DNA from 3 places in the Streptomyces sp. NPDC060035 genome. Region 2 is predicted to be linked to each of the others. Evidence: riboswitches for the same ligand, from Rfam matches in the RefSeq annotation. Region 2 holds a riboswitch; each other region holds the start of a gene.
The links. Region 2 has a riboswitch for cobalamin ahead of ACFWBQ_RS34140 (ABC transporter substrate-binding protein). Riboswitches for the same ligand answer to the same signal wherever they lie in the genome.

Region 1: linked by a shared signal. The riboswitch ahead of cobN (cobaltochelatase subunit CobN) and the one ahead of ACFWBQ_RS34140 (ABC transporter substrate-binding protein) in region 2 are both predicted to bind cobalamin.
Region 3: linked by a shared signal. The riboswitch ahead of ACFWBQ_RS34745 (cobalamin biosynthesis protein) and the one ahead of ACFWBQ_RS34140 (ABC transporter substrate-binding protein) in region 2 are both predicted to bind cobalamin.

Annotation. Positions count from the first base shown of each region.
Region 1 is NZ_JBHWVO010000009.1:182,347-189,469, reverse strand. It holds gene ACFWBQ_RS17035 (IclR family transcriptional regulator) at 93-851, opposite strand; gene cobN (cobaltochelatase subunit CobN) at 931-4,533, opposite strand; cobalamin riboswitch at 4,565-4,716, opposite strand; gene ACFWBQ_RS17025 (cobalamin biosynthesis protein CobG) at 5,019-6,296, shown strand; gene ACFWBQ_RS17020 (precorrin-8X methylmutase) at 6,365-6,991, shown strand; gene ACFWBQ_RS17015 (precorrin-2 C(20)-methyltransferase) at 6,988-7,123, shown strand, end outside.
Region 2 is NZ_JBHWVO010000034.1:46,804-53,926, forward strand. It holds gene ACFWBQ_RS34125 (carbohydrate kinase) at 1-598, shown strand, start outside; gene ACFWBQ_RS34130 (acyl-CoA dehydrogenase) at 648-2,555, shown strand; gene ACFWBQ_RS34135 (hypothetical protein) at 2,579-2,734, shown strand; cobalamin riboswitch at 2,842-3,026, shown strand; gene ACFWBQ_RS34140 (ABC transporter substrate-binding protein) at 3,057-4,121, shown strand; gene ACFWBQ_RS34145 (FecCD family ABC transporter permease) at 4,118-5,200, shown strand; gene ACFWBQ_RS34150 (ABC transporter ATP-binding protein) at 5,197-6,009, shown strand; gene ACFWBQ_RS34155 (PRC and DUF2382 domain-containing protein) at 6,089-7,081, opposite strand.
Region 3 is NZ_JBHWVO010000037.1:11,641-18,763, forward strand. It holds gene ACFWBQ_RS34740 (cobyric acid synthase) at 1-1,367, opposite strand, end outside; gene ACFWBQ_RS34745 (cobalamin biosynthesis protein) at 1,364-2,311, opposite strand; cobalamin riboswitch at 2,441-2,568, opposite strand; gene ACFWBQ_RS34750 (hypothetical protein) at 2,731-2,952, opposite strand; gene ACFWBQ_RS34755 (anion permease) at 2,965-4,227, opposite strand; gene ACFWBQ_RS34760 (class II aldolase/adducin family protein) at 4,508-5,167, shown strand; gene ACFWBQ_RS34765 (alpha/beta hydrolase) at 5,236-6,366, shown strand; gene ACFWBQ_RS34770 (hypothetical protein) at 6,552-7,123, shown strand, end outside.

The sequences.
Region 1 (7,123 bases), on a different contig from region 2:
CGTCACCAGGGGCGGCCAGGCAGCACCGGAGCGTGGCCCACGCCCCCAGCCATCATCACCAACTGCCCCACCATTGTTCGCCACGACCATCCTCACAGGGTGAGGGAAAGCCCTCTGGTCACCCGCTCCGCCGACGCCAGCAGCCTCTCCCGTACCTGGCTGGTCCGGTACATCCGGTCCGACCGGAAGGAGATTCCGAGCGAGCCGAGCTTGTCCCCGTTGTACACGGGCACCGCGATGCAGAGCGTGCCGAGGGAGTACTCCTCCCGGTCCATGACGACGGGAGCGGGCAGCGAGGATTCGAGCTGCCGCACGAGGTCCTCCCGTCGAGTGATCGTGCGGGGCGTGAGATCGGCCAGGTCGTGCCTGGAGAGATAGTCGCCGCGCGCCTCGTCGTCCAGTTCGCGCAATACACACTTTCCCAGCGCCGTGGCGTGTCCGGCGTCCTTGAATCCCACCCAGAGGTCGACCCGCGGTGCCGCCGGCCCGTCGACGATCTCCGCGATACGGATCTCGCCGTCCTCGTAGAAAGTCAGGTAGGCGGCGGCCGACACCTCGTCCCGCAGCGAGGCGAGTGTGGGGCGGATGCGCGTGAGCAGCCCGTCCGCACCGCTTTCCGAGCGCGGCTCGTACAGCTCGTCACCCATGACGAACCCGCCGTCGTCCAGCTTCCTCAGATAGCCGTCATGAGTGAGCGCGGGCAGCAGATCGTGGACGGTGGCCAACGGCAGCCCGGCCTCCCTCGCCAGCTGATCCGCGGGAACGCCGCCTTCGTGCGCTCCTGCCGCTTCCAGCAGGCGGAGGGCCTGCTGGACAGCCGCGACTGGCGTGGGGCCGACCTGATCACCCATTCCACAAGCTTGGACCCGGTTCTGCCGAGAGGCAATATGTACCGGATCCGCCCCTGCCGCGAACGCTGAGGCGGGCGCCTCAGTCCTCGCCCTCCAGGTTGCCTTCCGTCTCCAGGAAGACCTGGCGCAGCGCTTCGAGCACGGCCGGGTCGGGCTCGGCCCACATGCCGCGGGATTCGGCTTCCAGCAGGCGTTCCGCGATGCCGTGCAGCGCCCAGGGATTCGCCTTCTGGAGGAACTCGCGGTTCGTCGGATCCAGGACGTACGTCTCCGTGAGCTTGTCGTACATCCAGTCCGCGACCACGCCCGTCGTCGCGTCGTACCCGAACAGGTAGTCGACCGTCGCGGCGAGCTCGAAGGCGCCCTTGTAGCCGTGTCGGCGCATCGCCTCGATCCACTTCGGGTTGACCACCCGGGCGCGGAAGACCCGGGACGTCTCCTCGACCAGGGTGCGCGTGCGGACCGTCTCGGGGCGGGTCGAGTCGCCGATGTACGCCTCGGGTGCCGTGCCCTTCAGCGCGCGTACGGTCGCGACCATGCCGCCGTGGTACTGGAAGTAGTCGTCCGAGTCCGCGATGTCGTGCTCACGGGTGTCGGTGTTCTTCGCGGCGACCGCGATGCGCTTGTACGCGGTCTCCATCTCGTCCCGGGCCGGTCGCCCGTCGAGCTCACGGCCGTAGGCGTAGCCGCCCCACACCGTGTAGACCTCGGCGAGGTCGGCGTCGGTGCGCCAGTCGCGGGAGTCGATGAGCTGGAGCAGCCCGGCACCGTACGTCCCGGGGCGGGACCCGAAGATGCGGGTGGTGGCACGCCGCTCGTCGCCGTGTTCGGCCAGGTCGGCCTGGGTGTGGGCCCGTACGAAGTTCCGCTCGGCGGGCTCGTCGAGGGAGGCCGCCAGGCGTACGGCGTCATCGAGCAGGCCGATGGTGTGCGGGAAGGCATCCCGGAAGAAGCCGGAGATGCGCAGCGTGACGTCGATACGGGGGCGGCCCAGCTCCTCGTACGGGATCGGCTCCAGGCCCGTGACGCGGCGCGAGGCGTCGTCCCAGACGGGGCGGACACCGAGCAGGGCGAAGGCCTCGGCGATGTCGTCGCCCGCGGTGCGCATCGCGCTGGTGCCCCACAGGGACAGGCCGACGGAGGTGGGCCAGTCGCCGTTGTCGGCCCGGTAGCGCTCCAGGAGCGAGTCGGCGAGGGCCTGGCCGGTCTCCCAGGCGAGGCGGGACGGGACCGCTTTCGGGTCGACGGAGTAGAAGTTCCGGCCGGTCGGCAGGACGTTCACCAGACCGCGGAGCGGGGAACCGGACGGTCCCGCGGGCACGAAGCCGCCGTTCAGCGCGTGGACCGTGTGGTCGAGCTCATCGGTCGTGGCGGCGAGGCGGGGCACGACCTCCTTGGCAGCGAAGTCGAGGATGTCGGCGACGGCCTGCGGCTGCCCGGCAGCCACGCGGGCGACGGCGGCCGGGTCCCAGTCCGCGTCCTCCATCGCCTGGACGAGAGTGCGGGCCTGCTCCTCGATCTCGTCGGCGGCGGTGCGGGTGGCCGCGGACTCGTCGAGGCCGAGCGCCTCGCGCAGGCCGGGCAGCGACGTCGTACCGCCCCAGATCTGGCGGGCGCGCAGGACCGCGAGGACGAGGTTGACGCGGTCCTTGCCGGCCGGGGCGCCGCCCAGAACGTGCAGCCCGTCGCGGATCTGGACGTCCTTGATCTCACAGAGCCAGCCGTCGAGATGCATGATGAACTCGTCGAAGCCCTCGTCCTCGGGCCGGTCCTGAAGCCCCAGGTCGTGGTCGAGCTTCGCCGCCTGGATCAGGGTCCAGATCTGGGCGCGGACCGCCGGGAGCTTCGCCGGGTCCATCGCGGCGATCTGGGCGTGCTCGTCCAGGAGCTGTTCCAGGCGGGCGATGTCGCCGTAGCTCTCGGCGCGCGCCATCGGCGGCACGAGGTGGTCGACCAGGGTGGCGTGCACGCGGCGCTTGGCCTGGGTGCCCTCGCCCGGGTCGTTCACCAGGAACGGGTAGACCAGCGGCAGGTCGCCCAGCGCGGCGTCGGGGCCGCAGGCGGCGGACAGGCCGGCGTTCTTGCCGGGCAGCCACTCCAGGTTGCCGTGCTTGCCGAGATGGATCATCGCGTCGGCGCCGAAACCGTTGTCGTCGGCGGACGCGGCGATCCAGCGGTAGGCGGCCAGGTAATGGTGCGAGGGCGGCAGATCGGGGTCGTGGTAGATCGCGATCGGGTTCTCGCCGAAGCCGCGCGGCGGCTGGATGAGGATCAGCAGATTGCCGCGGCGCAGGGCCGCGAGCACGATGTCGCCCTCGGGGTTGCGGGACCGGTCGAGGAACATCTCACCGGGGGCCGGGCCCCAGTGCCGCTCGACGGCCTCGCGGAGGTCGGCCGGCAGGGTGGCGAACCAGCGGCGGTAGTCGGCGGCGGGAATCCGGACCGGGTTGCGGGCCAGCTGTTCCTCGGTGAGCCACTCCTGGTCGTGGCCGCCGGCCTCGATCAGCGCGTAGATCAGCTCGTCGCCGTCACCGGAGACCAGCCCGGGGATCTCTTCCTCGGGCCCGAAGTCGTAGCCCTCGGAGCGGAGTCGGCGCAGCAGGGCGACGGCGCTGGCGGGGGTGTCGAGACCGACCGCGTTGCCGATGCGGGAGTGCTTGGTCGGGTACGCGGACAGGACGAGGGCGATCCGCTTCTCGGCGGCCGGGATGTGGCGGAGCCGGGCGTGCCGTACGGCGATACCGGCGACCCGTGCCGCACGCTCGGTGTCGGCGACGTACGCGGGCAGGCCGTCCTCGTCGATCTCCTTGAAGGAGAACGGCACGGTGATCAGGCGGCCGTCGAACTCCGGCACCGCGATCTGGGTGGCGGCGTCCAGCGGGGACACGCCCTCGTCGTTCTCCTCCCAGGCGGCGCGCGGGCTCGTGAGGCAGAGCGCCTGGAGCACCGGTACGTCGAGGCCGGTGAGGGCGCCCGCGTCCCAGGACTCGTCGTCGCCGCCCGCGGACGCGGTGGCGGGCTTGGTGCCGCCCGCGGCGAGGACGGTGGTCACGATGGCGTCGGCGGCCCGGAGTTCGTCGATGAGTTCGGGCTCGGGGGTACGGAGCGAGGCGACGTACAGCGGGAGGACACGGGCTCCCGTGTCCTCCACGGCGGTGCACAAGGCCTCGATGAACGCCGTGTTCCCGCTCATGTGGTGGGCGCGGTAGTAGAGCACCGCGATGGTGGGCCCGGTGATGTCCTCCCGGGCCGTCCGCTCCAGCGGGCCCCATGCGGGGGCGGGGGCGGGCGGCTCGAAACCGTGGCCGGTGAGCAGCACGGTGTCGGACAGGAACCGGGCCAGCTGCTCCAGGTTGGCGGGGCCGCCGTGCGCGAGGTAGGCGTGCGCCTCGGCGGCGATTCCGATGGGGACGGTGGACGCGGCCATCAGCTGGGCGTCGGGGGCCTGTTCACCGGTCAGAACGACGACGGGGCGACCGGTCGCCAGCACCTGGTCGAGGCCGTCCTGCCATGCCCGTACGCCGCCGAGGAGGCGTACGACGACGAGGTCCGTGCCGTCCAGCAGCTCCGGGAGGTCCTCGACGGAGAGCCGGGAGGGGTTGGCGTAGCGGTAGTTGACCGGGCCTGCCGAGGCGCGGGCGCTGAGCAGGTCGGTGTCGGACGTCGACAGGAGCAGGATCATGCGGCGTCAGCCCTTCCTCGGGGTGTCCACGCCCCGGGCGGTGTCGGACGGCAGGAGTTCCTGACTCGCCCGGCCTTCGGCCGGGCTCACAGTGGCGGGACCGCGCCGGAATCTCACCGGGCTTCCTCCCATGTCGCCGTCTGGCGATGGCGGGCCGAACGGACCGCCGCTAGGCATAGTAGGCGGCAGGCCGGTGGGCGTGACGAGATGCCCCTGGTCGGGATGTGTCCTCGGGCGCCTCGACGGGCCGGTTTCCGCCCGGAGGCAGACTCGGCAGGGGCGTCGCTCGGGACACCTGGCCGGACGCGGACGCGGAACCGGACGCGGCCCGGGTTCCGGTCCGGGTTCCGGGGTCCGGTTCGGGTTCCGGTCCGGGTTCCGGGTCCGCGCCCGGGTTCCGGGTCCGCGCCCGGGTTCCGGGTCCGCCCCGGTGGGTGTCCTGCAGGTCACAGTGACCGTAGGGCTGTGCTGCGGTCACGGTCGGTATGCTCGCCGCCATGCCCCCATCCGCCGTCCCGCCCCGGTCTCCGGGCGGTGATGCCTGCCCCGGAACACTGCGTCTGCACCGGGCGGACGACGGTGCGCTGGCGCGGGTCCGCATACCCGGCGGGGTGCTGACCGTCGGGCGGGCGGACGCGCTTGGGGAAGCCGCCGGGCGACTCGGCGACGGTGAGTTGCATCTCACCTCGCGCGGCAATGTGCAGCTGCGCGGGCTCGCCCCGGACTGCGGTGCGGAGTTGGCCGGGCTGCTGAGCCGGGCCGGGCTGCTGCCCTCCGAACGCCACGAGCGGGTACGCAACATCGTCGCCTCCCCCTTGGCCGGGCTCGACGGTCTCGGGGCCGCGGACGTCGGACCGTGGCTGACCGGACTGGACCGGCTGCTGTGCGGAAGCGACCGTGCGGCCGCGCTCTCCGGCCGGTTCCTGTTCGCACTCGACGACGGCCGCGGTGACGTGGACGCCCTCGGCGCCGACCTCACTCTGCTGGCCCGTGACGACGGCGATGCGATGCTGCGCGTCGGGGACACGGACACCGTCCTGCGTGTCCCGGCCGCCGACGGGCCCCGCGCCGCACTCCTGGCCGCCGAAGCATTTCTGGACGCCGCCACGGAACCCGACGCCTGGCGGGTGAAGGACCTGCCGGACGGCGCCGCCGCACTGGCCGACGATGTCGTACGACGATTGCGGCAGACCGGTACCGCCGTGTCGACGGACCGTCACCCCCGCCCTCGCGCATCCCTCCGGCCGGCCCTCGGCCCCGTACACGGCCGCCACCGCGACGTCGCGCTGTCCGTCGGCGTACCGCTGGGACGCCTGGACCGGAATCACTGGCGGCTCCTGTCGAGCGCCGGCGAACTGCGGCTCACCCCGTGGCGCGGCGTCGTCGTCACCGGAGTCGCGCCGGATCACGCGGACGACCTGCTCGCCGGCCTCTCGGAGGCCGGTCTGATCACCGGGCCCGGATCGCCGTGGGCCGGTGTCGGGGCCTGTATCGGACGGCCCGGCTGTGCCAAGTCGCTGGCCGACGTGCGGGCCGAAGCGGGGGCCGCCGTCGGACCCGCGGGACGGCTGCCTGTGTACTGGTCCGGGTGCGAACGCCGGTGCGGCCATCCGCACGGGGAATGGATCGACGTGGTCGCCACCCCGGACGGACACCGGATCTCCCACGTGACGGGGGACCGGAGAGACGCCACGGCGACGGTCCGCAACAACCCTGCAGCGCTCGCCGCCGCGGTGGCAGCGGCGCGAAGCCCACGCACCTGACCGTGCATCACCCCGTTCACCTGTGTCTGGCCGCCGGCCACCAACCCGATGAAGAAAGCGACAGCACTGTGCATCAGTACGAGAAGGACGGACCGGCGATCTACCGCCAGTCCTTCGCCACCATCCGCGCGGAGGCGGATCTGGCAGGGCTGCCCGCCGATGTGAGCCAGGTCGCCGTCCGCATGATCCACGCCTGCGGCATGGTCGACCTCGTACGCGATCTCGCCTTCTCCCCGGACGCCGTGGCCGACGCCCGCGCGGCACTGCGGTCCGGTGCACCCATCCTGTGCGACGTGGCCATGGTCGCCAGCGGTGTCACCCGTAAGCGGCTGCCCGCGGCCAACGAGGTCGTGTGCACCCTGTCCGACCCGGCCGTTCCGGAGCTGGCCGCGAAGCTGGGCACCACCCGCAGCGCCGCCGCGCTGGAACTGTGGCGCGACCGGATGGAGGGGGCGGTCGTCGCCGTCGGCAACGCACCCACCGCGCTCTTCCGGCTCCTGGAGATGATCGAGGAGGGCGCCCCGCGCCCCGCCGCCGTCATCGGTGTGCCGGTCGGCTTCATCGGTGCCGCCGAGTCCAAGGATGCCCTGGCCGCCCACCCGTCCGGCCTCGAGCACCTGATCGTGCGCGGCCGGCGCGGCGGCAGCGCCATCGCGGCGGCCGCCATCAACGCGATCGCCAGCGAGGAAGAATGAGCGTGAGCGAGCACAGGAAGACCGGACGGCTGTACGGGGTCGGGCTCGGCCCCGGCGACCCGTCCCTGATGACCGTACGAGCCGTGCAGGTCATCGGTGAGGCCGATGTCGTGGCCTACCACTCCGCCCGGC
Region 2 (7,123 bases):
GCACACCGGGTCGATCGCCGCCGTCATGGAGCCAGGGGCAGCAACTGTCCTTGCCGCCGTCGAATCACTCCGGGCAGCCGCGACCGTCAGCTACGACCCGAATGTGAGGCCGGAGCTGATGGGAGATCATGCCGAGGCCGTAGGGAAGGTCGAACGCTGTGTCGCGCTCAGCGATGTGGTCAAGGCGAGCGACGAGGACCTGGCGTGGCTGTACCCGGGTGAGACACCGGAGGAGGCAGCCGAGCGGTGGCTGCGCTCCGGCCCCGCGGTCGTCCTCGTCACTCGGGGAGCCGACGGGGCGCTGGCGGTCCTTCCCGGTGCGACGGTGAGCATCGACGCGGTGCCCGTCCGGGTCGTCGACACCGTGGGCGCGGGCGACGCGTTCATGTCCGGCACCCTGCACGCCCTGGCAGCGCAGGGATTGCTCGGGGAGGGCGGCCGTGCACGGCTGCGTTCACTCGACACGGAGACGCTGGGCGATGTGCTGCGCCACGCGGTGGCATCGGCCGCCGTGACCGTGGCACGGGCCGGCGCCCTTCCGCCCGACGAGGAGGAGCTTGCGGCCGGACTGACCGGGGCACCTGTCCCAAAGGCTTGAGGATGCCGTCGCCGGTGTCCTCCCGCCCGCCCCGGTCGTTTACTCCTTCATGACCGTGACCCTTACCGACACCGTCCACCCGTCCGCAGCCGATCTGCTGACCGGAGTCCTCCTCGGAGCGGACTTCCGCCGGGAGCACGGCTTCTGGCAGCGGCTGATCAGCACAGAACCGTTTCGCCGGCCCGGGGGCGGCACCCCCGACGAGCGCCTCCGTCTCGCCTACGACCGGTTGCGGATCCTGAACAGGTCCCTCGACAGCGGAGCCCGCCTCGCCGCCGACCCACGCGCGCTCGCCGCCCTGCACGAGTGGCTCGGCCCGGTGGACCCCGCGCTCACCACCGTGGCGGGCATCCACTACAGCCTCTTCCTCGGCAGCCTCCTCGACCACGACGCCGGCACGGACCGCGACCTGTCCGACTATCTGGGGATGCGACGCATCGGCACCTTTCTCTGTACGGAGGTGGTCCACGGCAACGACGCGGCGTCCCTGGAGACCACCGCGGCGTACGACCGTGAGCGCGACGGGTTCGTCCTGCACACCCCGCACGCGGGGGCACAGAAGTTCATGCCCAACACCAGCCCGGCGGGAGGACCGAAAACGGGGCTGGTCGCCGCACGTCTTCTCGTCGACGGTACGGAACACGGGGTACGCCTCTTCCTGGTGCCGCTCACCGACGACGCCCAGGCGCTTCCCGGCGTACGGATCCGGCGGTTGCCGGCCCGGATGGGCAGCCCCGTGGACCACTGTCTGACCTCGTTCGACCGGCTGTTCGTGGGGCGGGACGCCCTGCTGGGGGACCGCAGAGGTATCGGCGGGGACTGCGTGCTCAGCAGTACTCCCGCCGACCGGCGGCGCCGCTTCCTGACGTCCATCGGCCGTGTGACTCCCGGGAGGATCTCCATGAGCGCCAGCGCGGTGGGCTCCGCCCGCGCGACGCTTGCGGTCGCCGTCCGCTACGGCGGCCATCGCTTGATCTCCGGTGCCCGGGGCACCGGGCGGATTCCGGTGAGCGCCCACCGGACCCACCACGGGCCGCTCGCCTCGGCCATGGCCACGGTCTTCGCCATGAGCCTGCTGCACCGCAGGGCCCTCGACCGGTGGGAACGCTGCACCGATGAGGACAGGGCGGAGGCGGAGCGGCTGGTGGCGGTCGCCAAGGGATGGATCACCTGGAAGTCCCGCGCGGTGATCGTCGAGTGCCGTGAACGCTGCGGCGCCCAGGCGCTGTTGGAGAACAACGGCATGACGGAGCTGGTCACGGGAGTCGAAGGCGCCATCACGGCCGAGGGCGACAATCTCGCCGTCCACGCGAAGGCGGCGGCGGACATGCTCTTCGCCGCCGGACCGGCTCCGGGGGACACCTCGCCGGACCGGGCCGGAAACACCTCGGCGGACGGGGCCGGGAACACCCCGGTCGACCGCACCCCCGGTGAACTGGCCGACCCCCGGTTCCTCGGCAGGCTCCTCGCGGCGGTGGAGGAGATCTGGTTCACCCGTGCCAGGAAAGGTGCGCTCCGGGCACCGCACGGTGACGCGCTCGCGCGGTGGAACGCGGCCTCCGGGGCCGCGCTGCGCGGCGTCGAGGCCCACGCGTACCGGCAGGCGGCCGAAGGCTATGCCGAGGCGCTGGCCACGCTGCCCGAAGGCGCCGCCCGGGAGCGGCTGGCCGAGCTGGAGCGGCTGTTCGCCCTCGAGTGGGTGGCACGCAACAGCGGGGATCTGCTGGTGGCCGGTCTCCTGACCGCCGAGCAGGTCGACGAGCTGCCCGAGGCCACCGAGGAACTGATCGCTGCCGTCGCCGCACACGCACCCGAACTGGTCGAGTCCTTCGCGCTGCCGGGAGAGCTGCTTGCCGACTGGCCGATCGCAGGACCGGACTACGCCGACGCGTACGACGACCCGGAGGGCCCCTGGCGCAAAGGCCCGGCCGAGCCGTCGATGCCGGCCGCACTGTGAGCGACCGACGAGCCGGCCGCACTGTGAGCGCCCGACGAGCCATCCGTACGCCACCCGGTGGTGCGGCCGGGGCCCGGCGTGTGCGCGAGGCCGTCGAGATCCTCGGCCTGCGGGCCGTGCTGCTCGCGTACTGGGGCACGACATCCGTGCTCGCCCGCCGGCGCAGACACCGCAGGTGAGAGCCGGAGAATCGGTTCGCCGCAGGTCCTGACCCAGCAAGGGGCCGGTGCGGGGGGACGCCCCACCCGTCGTACCGGCCACGGCCCCAGGTCTCCGTGCCGCTGCGTGATAGCTTGCAGAAGCCAGTCACACTCCAAGTGGAGTCAGGGAATCCGGTGCGAAACCGGAGCTGACGCGCAGCGGTGAGGGGGACGGGCGGGGCCACGGCCACTGGACACCCTCGGGGTCCGGGAAGGCGTCCCGTCCGGATGAACCCGAGTCCGAAAACCTGCTGGCACCCGCTCCCGTACGGGGAGCGGTGCTCGGTACCGGGCTCCGCGCATGAGCCCCAGGACGCAGAGGGACCCATTGCCACCGATAGCCAGCACCGTACGCCGAACCGCCCTGCTCACGGCGGGACTTGTCCTGCTGTCCGGGTGCGGCGACGGCGAATCCGCCGCACCGGCGCAGGACAGCAGCGCCGGGTACCCCGTGACGCTGAAGAACTGCGGACGCACCGTCACCGTCCCGGCGGCCCCGCACCACGCGGTCTCCCTGGACCAGGGGTCGACGGAGATCCTGCTCTCGCTCGGCCTCGCCGACCGGCTGGCGGGCACCTCCACCTGGACCGACCCGGTGATGAAGGGCCTGGAGAAGGCCAACGCGAACGTCCCCCGTATCGCCGATAACCGGCCCTCCTCGGAGAAGGTTCTCGACAAGGAACCCGACTTCATCAGCGCCTCGTTCGAATCGACCCTCGCCAAGGGCGGCGTCGCGCCCCGCGAACGGTTCGAGGACCTCGGGGTCCCCACCTATGTCTCGCCGGCCGACTGCACGGCCAAGGACAACAGCGGCAGCGGCGACGGATCCCGTACGAAACCGCTGACCATGGAGAGCGTCTACACCGAAGTACACGATCTGGCCGAGGTGTTCGGAGTCAAGGAACGCGGTGACGAGCTCGTCGACCGACTCCGGGCTCGTATCGGCAAGGCGACCGCCGGCATCGAGTCGTCGGACGCCACCCTGCTCTACTGGTTCGCCAACGCCGAGGCGCCCTACCTCGCGGGCTGCTGCGGAGCGCCCGGCATCATCACCGAGGAGCTCGGCGCGAGGAACGTCTTCGACGACACCCACGAGGAGTGGCCCCGGATCAACTGGGAGACCGTCGCGGACCGCAACCCCGACGTCCTGGTCATCGGTGACCTGACCCGCAAGTCGCAGACCGCCGAGAGTGCCGAGAAGAAGATCCAGTTCCTGGAGTCCAATCCCGCCACGAAGAACATGGACGCGGTCCGGCACAAGCGCTACGTCCTCCTCAGCGGCCAGGCCCTGAACCCCTCCATCCGTACCGTCGAGGGCGTGGAGCTCGTGGCCGCAGGGCTGCGCACCTTCGGGCTCGCGGGGTGACCGACACCCAGCAGGCCGCAGGCGTACGTGCACAGAAGGCACCGGTACCCCGAGCGTCCGGCGTCCGTGTCCTGCGCGACGGCCTCCTGTGGAGCTGCGGGACGGCTCTGCTGCTCCTGTCCGTCGCGGTCGCCGTCACCATCGGGCCCGCCCGGATCTCGGTCCCGGACGTGTGGTCCGCGGTGGCGGCCCATCTCGGTCTCGGGGACTCGCAGCTCACCCCGATCCGGGACGGCATCATCTGGAACCTGCGCATGCCCCGCACCCTGCTCGCCGCGGTGTGCGGGGCCGGACTCGCGGTATGCGGCACGGTGATGCAGTCCTTGCTGCGTAACCCGCTCGCCGACCCGTTCGTGCTCGGTGTCTCCTCCGGGGCGTCCACCGGAGCGGTCGTGGTCGTCATCCTCGGGGCAGGTGGGGGAGCGGTCTCGGTCTCGGCCGGTGCCTTCATCGGGGCCCTCTGCTCGTTCGCCCTCGTTCTGCTGCTCAGCCACACGCTCGGCGGGACGACCGACCGGGTCGTCCTCTCCGGTGTGGCGGCCATGCAGCTCTTCTCCGCGCTCACCTCCTTCGTCGTGATGACCGCTGCCGACGCCGAGCAGACCCGCGGCGTGCTGTTCTGGCTGCTCGGCTCCCTGAGCGGGGTCGGCTGGACCGATGTGTGGATGTGCGCCGCGGTGCTCGCCGTGACGCTGCTGATCTGCCTCGGACACGCCCGTACGCTCGATGCCTTCGCATTCGGCCAGGACGCGGCGGCCGCCCTCGGCGTCCATGTCGCCCGCACCCGGATCGTGCTGCTCTGCACGACGGCGCTGCTGACTGCGGCGCTCGTGAGCTCGGCGGGCGCCATCGGCTTCGTCGGCCTCGTCCTGCCGCACGCGGCCCGCGCGCTGACCGGTTCGGGCCACCGGCGCCTGCTGCCGGTCACCGCGCTCGCGGGGGCGGTGTTCCTGGTCTGGGTCGACACGCTGGCGCGCACCGTCCTCGACCCGCAGGAGGTGCCGGTCGGAGTGGTCACCGCCCTCATCGGGGTGCCCGCCTTCGTGCTGGTCCTGTACCGGACCCGGAGGACCTCATGACCGCCGCCACGGCCGAGGGACTGCGGGCCGAGCGCGTGACGCGGGAAGCGGGCGGGCGGATCGTCCTCGACGGCGTGGACATCGCGCCTCCGCCCGGCGCCACCGTCGGACTCCTCGGACCGAACGGATCCGGCAAGTCCACACTGCTCCGCATCCTGGCCGGCGTCCTCGGGCCGGGCGCGGGAGTGGTCACCCTCGACGGCCGCAGCCTCGCGGAGACCGGCCGTCGCACGGTCGCCCGACGCGTCGCCGTGGTCGACCAGCACGCAGTCACCCAGGTCGAGTTGAGTGTCCTGGACGTCGTACGCCTCGGCCGCATTCCGCACCGCCGTGCCTGGTCGGCGCCCGGCCGCGAGGACGAGGACGCCGTGCGCGAGGCACTGGAACGCACCGGTCTCGCCGATCGCGCCGAGCAGTCCTGGCACACCCTGTCCGGCGGTGAGCGCCAGCGCGTCCAGATAGCCCGTGCACTCGCGCAGCAGCCGCGCGAACTCCTCCTGGACGAGCCGACCAACCATCTGGACATCCAGCACCAACTGGAGCTGCTGTCCCTGATCTCCGCCCTGCCCGTCACCGCTGTGACGGCGCTGCACGACCTCAACCTGGCCGCGATGTTCTGCGACCGGATCACCGTGATGAAAGAAGGACGGGTGGTCGCCTGCGGAACGCCCGCGGAGGTGATCACCGGGGAACTCATCGCCGACGTCTACCGGGTACGGGCGGTGGTGACGCCGGACGGGCCGGACGGCAGGCCTTCGGTGCGCTTCCTGCCGGGGCCGCTGCGGGCGTCCCGGCCTTCGGATGACTGATGGCGAAGGGGCGGGCCCACAGTCGTCCGGGGCCGCCCCTCGCTGCTGTCGCGCGGCCTGTCGCCGCTGAGTGAGGGGGTCAGCGGCGGCGTCCCTGGCCGAACTCGCCGCCCGTGTCCTTGCCGCTGCCCATGTCCTTGCCGTCCGCGTAGTCGATCTTCTCCTTGCGGAGCTCGGCGGAGACTTCCTTCTGTTCGGTGACCTTGTTGGTTTCGAGACGGACCCGCTCCACCGGGACGGCCTCCTTACGGACGGTGGCGCGCTCTGCGTGCAGGGTGACTTCGACGTCCTCTTCGCCGATGCCCGTCGTACCGGTCGACTTCTCGCCCGGCCGCATGGGTTCACGCACCACGCGTACTTCCTCGTGGGACACCGGCACCGTCCGGGTGACGTTCTCGGTCACGACGTACTTGTGCAGGTGTGCCTTTCCGCTCTCGTACTCCTCCGTACCGACGAGGAGCTGTTCCTCGGAACGGACCATCTCCTCCCGGCCTCCGGCGCCTGCGGCGGACCGTTCGGCTCCGGCTCCGGCGAGCGGGCGCGACGTGGAGGACGTCTCCGTGTCGCGGTGCCTGCCCATGCCGGCGCCCGTGGTGGCCGCTGTGCCCGTGGCACCGGCCGTTGTCGCCTTGCCCGTTGGCTTGGTGCGGGCCGCCGCTCCGGCCGCTCCCGCCGCTCCGGCGGCACCCATGGCTGCCGTTCCGGTGCCGGACGTGGTGCGCGCGTCGCCGCCCATGCCCGCGTTGGCTTTCCTGGTCAGGCCGTAGTGCCGATAGAGCTCCTCCTCCTCGGCCACGGAGAGATGCGCGTCGGCGTCCACCCTGGGGGCACCCTTGACGCGGTCCTTCGCGTGCGAGACATGCAGGTCGGAGCCCACGCGGCGGGCTCCGGCCAGTGGTACGAAGCTCTCCTTCATGCCGAACATGCCGGTCTTGACCGTGATCCAGTCGGGCTTGCCGGTGTCGTCGTCGACGTACACCCGCCCTACACTGCCGACCTTCTCGCCGTCACTGTCGTAGACGGTCAGACCGTCGAGTTCTCCGGAATCCGTGAAACCGTCAGCGGCTCCCATGGCCGATTCCTCCTCGCCCGGGCGCGTCCTGTGGGTGGGTCC
Region 3 (7,123 bases), on a different contig from region 2:
GCCGCCACGAACCGCCGCCCGGCCGCCAGCGCCACCTCCGCCAGGAACCGGCGCCTGAACGCATCGCTCTCCAGCGACCCGTGCCAGTGCGTCCCCCACACCGAGCCCACCCGGCATCCGTCCAGGAACGGCTCACCGCCGCGCACATCGGCGACCCCGTGATGGATCTCGTACCCCTCCACCGGCTCTCCGAGCGCCGACCCGACAGGCCGGCCCAGCACCTTCTCCCGGCCGAACCGGATCCGTACCGGCAGCAGCCCGAGCCCGTCGACCAGCCCCGCCCGCGACTCCACCTCGTCCTCGATGGACTCGCCGAGCACCTGGAACCCGCCGCAGATCCCCAGCACCGGAAGCCCCTCGGCGGCCCGCCGCAGCAGCGCGTCGGCCAGCCCCCGTTCGCGCAGCCACGCCAGTGCCTTCACGGTGCCGCGGGTACCGGGCACGATCACCAGGTCCGCGTCGGCGAGCTCCTCGGCCCGGTCCACGAACCGCACCACCACACCCGGCTCGGCCGCCAGCGCGTCCACATCGGTGAAGTTCGACATCAGCGGCACGGCGCACACCGCGACCCGCAGCACGTCCTGCCCGTGCGGCGGCGCGACAACGGACTCCCGGACGGCGCCGCGCATCGACACCCGCAGCCCGTCCTCCTCGTCGATGCCGAGGCCGTGGGTGAACGGCAGCACCCCGTACGTACGGCGCCCGGTGAGCTCGTACAGCATGTCCAGGCCCGGCTCCAGCAGCGACACATCGCCGCGGAACTTGTTGACGAGGTACCCGGCGACCAGCGACTGGTCCTCGGCGCTCAGCAGCGCCGTCGTACCGAAGAACGACGCGAACACACCGCCCCGGTCGATGTCCCCGACGACCAGCACCGGGAAGCGGGCGGCCCGCGCGATACCCATGTTCACGATGTCCGTGCGCCGCAGATTGATCTCGGCCGGACTGCCCGCCCCCTCGCAGATCACGGCGTCATACGTGCCCCGGAGCTGCTCCAGGCAGTCCACGACCGTCCCGAACAGTGCTTCCTGACGGCCCCCGTGATAGCCGCGCGCACTCATCTCGCCGACCGGCTTCCCCATCAGGACCACCTGACTGGAACGGTCACCGCCGGGCTTGAGCAGCACCGGATTCATCAGGACGCTCGGCTCCACCCGGGCGGCCTGCGCCTGCATCGCCTGGGCGCGGCCGATCTCCGCATCCTCGCGGGTGACGAACGAGTTCAGCGACATGTTCTGCGCCTTGAACGGCGCGACCTTCACCCCCCGGCGCACCAGCCACCGGCAGATTCCCGCCGTGACGACGCTCTTGCCCGCGTCCGAGGTGGTTCCCGCGACCAGCAGCCCGCCGCCCTGTCCACCGCTCATGCCCGACCCTTCCGTCCTGCGGCCAGCCGCGCGGCCGCACACACGCCGAGGGCCAGCACACTCACCCGGCGCGACAGCCGCACCGCGCGTTCGATGTCCGTGACCCGCACGTCCCGGCCGCTCTCCCCGTTGAGTACGGGCCGGTGCTCGACCCGCCCGCCGTACGCGAGTGTCCCGCCGAGGCGTACGCCGAGCGCACCCGCGAACGATGCCTCCACCGGGCCCGCGTTGGGGCTCGGGTGCTTGCCCGCGTCGGCCCGCCAGGCCCGTACGGCCTCGCGCGGGCGCCCGCCGGCGGCCACGGCGAGCACGGCGGTGAGGCGGGCACCGGGCCAGCCGACCAGGTCGTCGAGCCGGGCCGAGGCCCAGCCGTAGCGCCGGTGGCGCGGCGACCTGTGGCCGACCATGGCGTCGAGGGTGTTGACGGCCCGGAACCCGACCAGGCCCGGGACACCGCCGATGGCGCCCCACACCAGAGCGCCGACGACGGCGTCGGAGGTGTTCTCGGCGACGGACTCCACCACCGCACGGGCGATCTGCTGGCCGTCGAGGGAGTACGGGTCACGGCCGCACAGATGCGGCAGCCGCTCCCGGGCCACCTCGATGTCACCTGCGGCGAGCGCACCGCCGATGGCGCGGGCCTCCCGGCCCAGCGACGTACCGCCGATGACGGACCAGGTGGCGGCGGCGGTCAGTGCCACCGCCGCGGCGGGGCGGTTGTGTACGGCACGGGCGGCCAGTGCGGCGGCGCCCGCGGCGCCTCCGGCGCAGACCAGCGCGTGCAGGGCGCCCCAGCCGCGGTGATCGCGCCACAGCCGGCTCTCGACACCTGCTGCGGCCTGCCCGAAGGCGGCGACGGGGTGGCCCCGGCGGGGATCACCGAGCAGCAGGTCGCCGATCAGACCGGCGGTGGCGCCGTACGCGAAGATGCGGTCGGCTCGCACGGTTCAGCCGGCCGTCGTGCCTCGAAGGACCTTCGCAGCGGGTGACACAGGGACCGACGCACGGCAGCCAGGCATGGCAGATGTCCTTAACTCAGGGTCCGCGCCCTGGTTCGACGTGACCGGCGACGAGAGTCTCCTGGCTTCCGGATCCGCAGTTCCCCCGGCCTTCCAGTCCGTGATGGACCGTGACTTCCGTGTGGGGGACTGCTCCCCGGTGACAGTGGCGGGACCGCGCCGGATTCGCACCGGCTTCCTCTCCTGTCGCCGTAAATGGCACCGGCAGTCCACCACGCCCCGTGAACGCCCGTCAACCTGCCGTTGACCTGCAGGAGCGCAGTGTGCGCAGACGCACATCGGGCCGGACACACAGGTGGTGTGTCCGGCCCGATGTGACGAGGCGGCGGGGAAGCGCCGGGTGGTCAGGCGACGATCAGGTAGATCCCGTAGGCGACCGCCGCCGCGCACAGCCCGAAGCAGGCGTACGCGCCGGTGCGCGCCAGCGTGAGAGATCCGCCGGCCGGAGCCGTCGACGCCTGCTTGGAGAGGCCGATGATGCCGAGGGTGAAGAGGCCGACCAGCGCGACGGTGACCACGAGGCTGACGCCGAAGACGGAGGCGAGAGCTGCCCAGTCGATGTTCATACGGATCTGTCCTTACACCGTGGCCGGTCGGGCCGGGTCGGCCGGGGTTCCGGCCGCCGGGGCCGGGGCCGGAATGGTGGTCTTGAGGTCCGGGATGCCGGAGCCGACGGGCGGCGGGCTGACGGCCGCGATGGCGGTGGTGACGACGCCCGCGGGCTCGGCGTCCGTCGCGTTGACGTTGGTGTGGTCGACGGGCTTGCGGCGCGACAGCATCCAGATGGCACCGGAGCCCGAGACGAGGAGCACGGCGACCACGCCGACACCCCAGGGGCCCTGCTTGGTGAGGAATTCCGCGCCCGCGCCGACCAGACCGGCGGCCGGCAGGGTCAGGCCCCAGGCGATGAACATGCGGGTGGCGGTGGACCAGCGGACCACGCCCCCCTTGCGTCCGAGGCCCGCGCCCATCACGGCACCGGAGCAGGACTGGGTGGTGGAGAGGGAGAAGCCGAGGTGCGAGGAGGCCAGGATGACCGTGGCCGCGCTGGTCTGGGCGGCGAAGCCCTGCGGCGGCCTGAGGTCGGTGAGGCCGCTGCCCATGGTGCGGATGATGCGCCAGCCGCCGAGGTAGGTGCCCATCGCGATGGCGAGACCGGCGGAGGCGATGACCCAGACCGGCGGGTTGGAGCCGGGGGCGAGGACGCCGCCGGTGACCAGGGCCAGGGTGATGATGCCCATCGTCTTCTGCGCGTCGTTGGTGCCGTGGGCGAGCGAGACGAGACCGGCGGAGGCGATCTGGCCGGCCCGGTACCCCTTGGCGGTCGACTTCAGCTGGGCCTCGTCGGTGATCTTCCGGTTGAGGCGGTACGTCAGCTTCGTGGCCAGCAGTGCGGCCAGACCGGCGACGAGGGGGGCTGCGATCGCGGGCAGGAGGACCTTGGTGACGACGGTGCCGCCGTTGATCGAGGACCAGCCGGCCGACATCACCGCGGCGCCGATGAGGCCGCCGAAGAGTGCGTGGGAGGAGCTGGAGGGCAGACCGACCAGCCAGGTCATCAGATTCCACAGGATGGCGCCGACGAGCGCCGCGAAGATGACCTCGGTTCTGAGGCCGTTCTCATTGATGATCCCGCCGGAGATCGTCTTGGCGACCTCCACCGACAGGAACGCGCCGACGAGGTTGAGAACGGCGGACATGGCCACCGCTGTCTTGGGCTTGAGGGCGCCGGTCGAGATGGTGGTGGCCATCGCGTTGGCGGTGTCGTGGAAACCGTTCGTGAAATCGAACACGAGAGCTGTCACGATCACGATCGCGAGCAGCAGCGTGATGTGTTCCATTTACCCAGGCAATCGTTCGACGTCAGTGGCTGTAGGAACGTAAGCAACCTGGATGAACGGAAGATGAACTGAGCAGGGCGGTGCGGTGACTCCAAGCGCGAATAGCCATTCCGCTTGTGTGCGCGCGGGGGTGGCCCCGCAGCCACGCGGCGCTGCGGGGACCGGCCGTCACCGGGTTCCGGGGCACGCACGGTCTGCCGGATTTGCCCCATTGAAGAGACTTCGGTCACGTGCTCCGCAACGGATCGGGCCGAACGGCCCGTCGACCTAGGATCTCCGCATGAGCGATCAGCATCAGGACGCGATCGAGCGGGTGTGGGACGGTGTCGTCGCGACGGCCCGCAGGACGGCTGCGGACGGGCTGGTCGTCGGTACCTCCGGCAATGTGTCGGCGCGGGTCGGCGGCGTCGTCCTGGTCACCCCCAGCGGAGTGCCCTACGACCGGCTGGGCCCCGGAGACGCGGTCGGCGTCGACCTCGCAGGCCGTCAGGTCCTCGGCGACATGACCCCGACCAGCGAGCTCCCCCTCCACCTGGCCGTCTACAACAACAGCAACGCCGCCGCCGTCGTGCACACCCACGCGGTCCACGCCACGGCCGTCTCCACCCTCGTCACCGAGGTCCCGCTCGTGCACTACGCCGCCGCCATGCTCGGCGGCCCCGTCCGCACCGCCGCCTATGCCCGGTACGGGACGCGGGAGCTCGCCGAGAACATGCTCACCGCACTGCGCGACCGCACCGGCTGCCTGCTGCAGAACCACGGAACGGTCACCTACGGGGACACCCTCGACGAGGCCTACGACCGCACGGCCCAGCTCGAATGGATGTGCAGGCTCTGGCTCACCGCGAGTTCCGTGCCCGGCCACCACCCGACCCTGCTCTCCCCGGCCCAGCTGCGAGAGGTGACGGACGCCCTGAAGGGGTACGGCCAGCCCGGCTGAGCCCGGGTCCGGTACCGGACGGCCCCTCCCCGCTGGCAGGCCGCGCCGCTGCCCAGGACACTGAAGCCGTGCGCCCGGCAACAGCGGCGGCAGCGGCCGTCACTACGATCCTCGGCGTCGGTGCGGCAGCGGTCGCGGCCGGCCGCTACGCCAGCGACGCCGCCCTCGGGGCTCCGTCACCACGTCCCTTCCCCGCCGACCGCAGACTCACCGTGCACGCCACCGCGGCCGGGCAGGTCACCCTGACCCGTTCCTTCGCCGCCCTGCGCCCCGGTACGTACGGACTGGTGGGCCGCGACGTCCACGCGGTCGTCGGCCCGGTCGTCGAGCAGGCACCGCACGACTCCGCCGACACCGTCGTGCGCAGGCTGGAACGCGTCACCCGGGGCAGCCTGGAACCGGGCGCCAAGGTCCGCATCACCCCCGAGCTCCACAGCGGCGACCCGCTCGGCGCACTCGGCCTCGCGTACAAGGAGGTCGAGATCCCCGGCGAGCTGGGCGCCCTGCCCGCCTGGTTCCTGCCCGGCGCCCGCGACACCTGGGTGATCACCGTGCACGGCCTCGGCACCACCCGGGAACACCCCATGAACGTCATGGGATTCCTGCAGGCCCAGCAGCTCCCGGTGCTCGACCTGGCCTACCGCGGTGACGCCGGAGCACCCCGTTCGCCCGACGGGCTCGGCCACCTCGGCGAGTCCGAATGGCGCGACCTCGACGCGGCCATCCGATACGCCGTGCGCTACGGGGCCGAGCGCGTCGTCGTCCACGGCTGGTCCTCCGGCGCATCGATGGCCCTGCACGCCGCCGTCAACTCCGCACTCCGCGACCGCATCAGCGGTCTCGTCCTGGACTCCCCGGTCCTGGACTGGAAGGTCACCCTGCGTGCCCTGGCCGTTGCCCGCGGCATCCCCGCCGCGCTCCTGCCTCTTGCCGTCAGGGCCGCCCAGGGCCAGACCGGACTGCACGGCGCCCGGCTGCTGGACACCTCCGTGCCGACCGCCCTGCACGCCCCGACACTGATCTTCCACGGCCCCGACGACACCCTGGCCCCCTGGCAGCCCTCCCAGGAACTGGCCGCGCGACGTCCCGACCTGGTCACCCTGCACCCCGTGGCGCAGGCTCCGCATGCGGCGATGTGGAATGCCGATCCGGCACGCTACGAAGAGGCCCTCCGGCGCTTCCTCACGCCCCTGATGTGAGCTGATGGGAGGGATCGGCCCGGTTGGTGACCGGGGCCGAAGCCCTCCCGTAGCCATGGGATCCGGCTTCCGTTTGGGCTTTCGGGCCGTCAGAGGCAAGACTGCTCCCCGTGACGTCCCGTACCCCGCGCGACTCCAGGCTGCGACTTGTCCGCCCGCGACCCCTTGCCACCGCCCGCAAGGCCGTGACCACCCGGCGCACCAGGCCGGCCCCCCGCCCACCCGAGGGCACACCGCCCCCTGCGGAACTGGCACGCCAGGCCAGGGCCGTGCTGGCCCACGCCGTGCGGATCGCCCACTGGGCCGCCGACGGCGCGAGCCCGGGGGCGGCCCCGCTCGCCACCCATGCCCTGGAACGGGCCGCGGCGGCGCTGGAACTGTCCCCGGCTCAGATACAGACCGGCTGGGACCGGGCCAGGCTTGCCGGGCTGATCGAACTCCACGGCGACACCGCGCGCCCCGGCTGGAGGCTGCGCGCCTGGGACCGGGACGACTCCGCCGTGCTGCGCGGCTGGGTGGCGCTCTTCGACGCCTGGTCGCTCGTCCACGCCGCACCCGAAGGCATCGAGGCCACCGCGGTCGCCGAAGCCGTCGAGGCGGTACCCCAGGTGCTCTCGCTCCTGCAGCTCTCGGCCGGCTCCGTCACCGTGCCCGCGCTCCTGGACCTCCTCGGCCAGCGCGTCGCGGAACTCCACGAGGAGCGGTGCGAAGTGCCGTACGGGCCGCCGCAGCAGCCCGCCCCCGGCAGCCCCGCCGA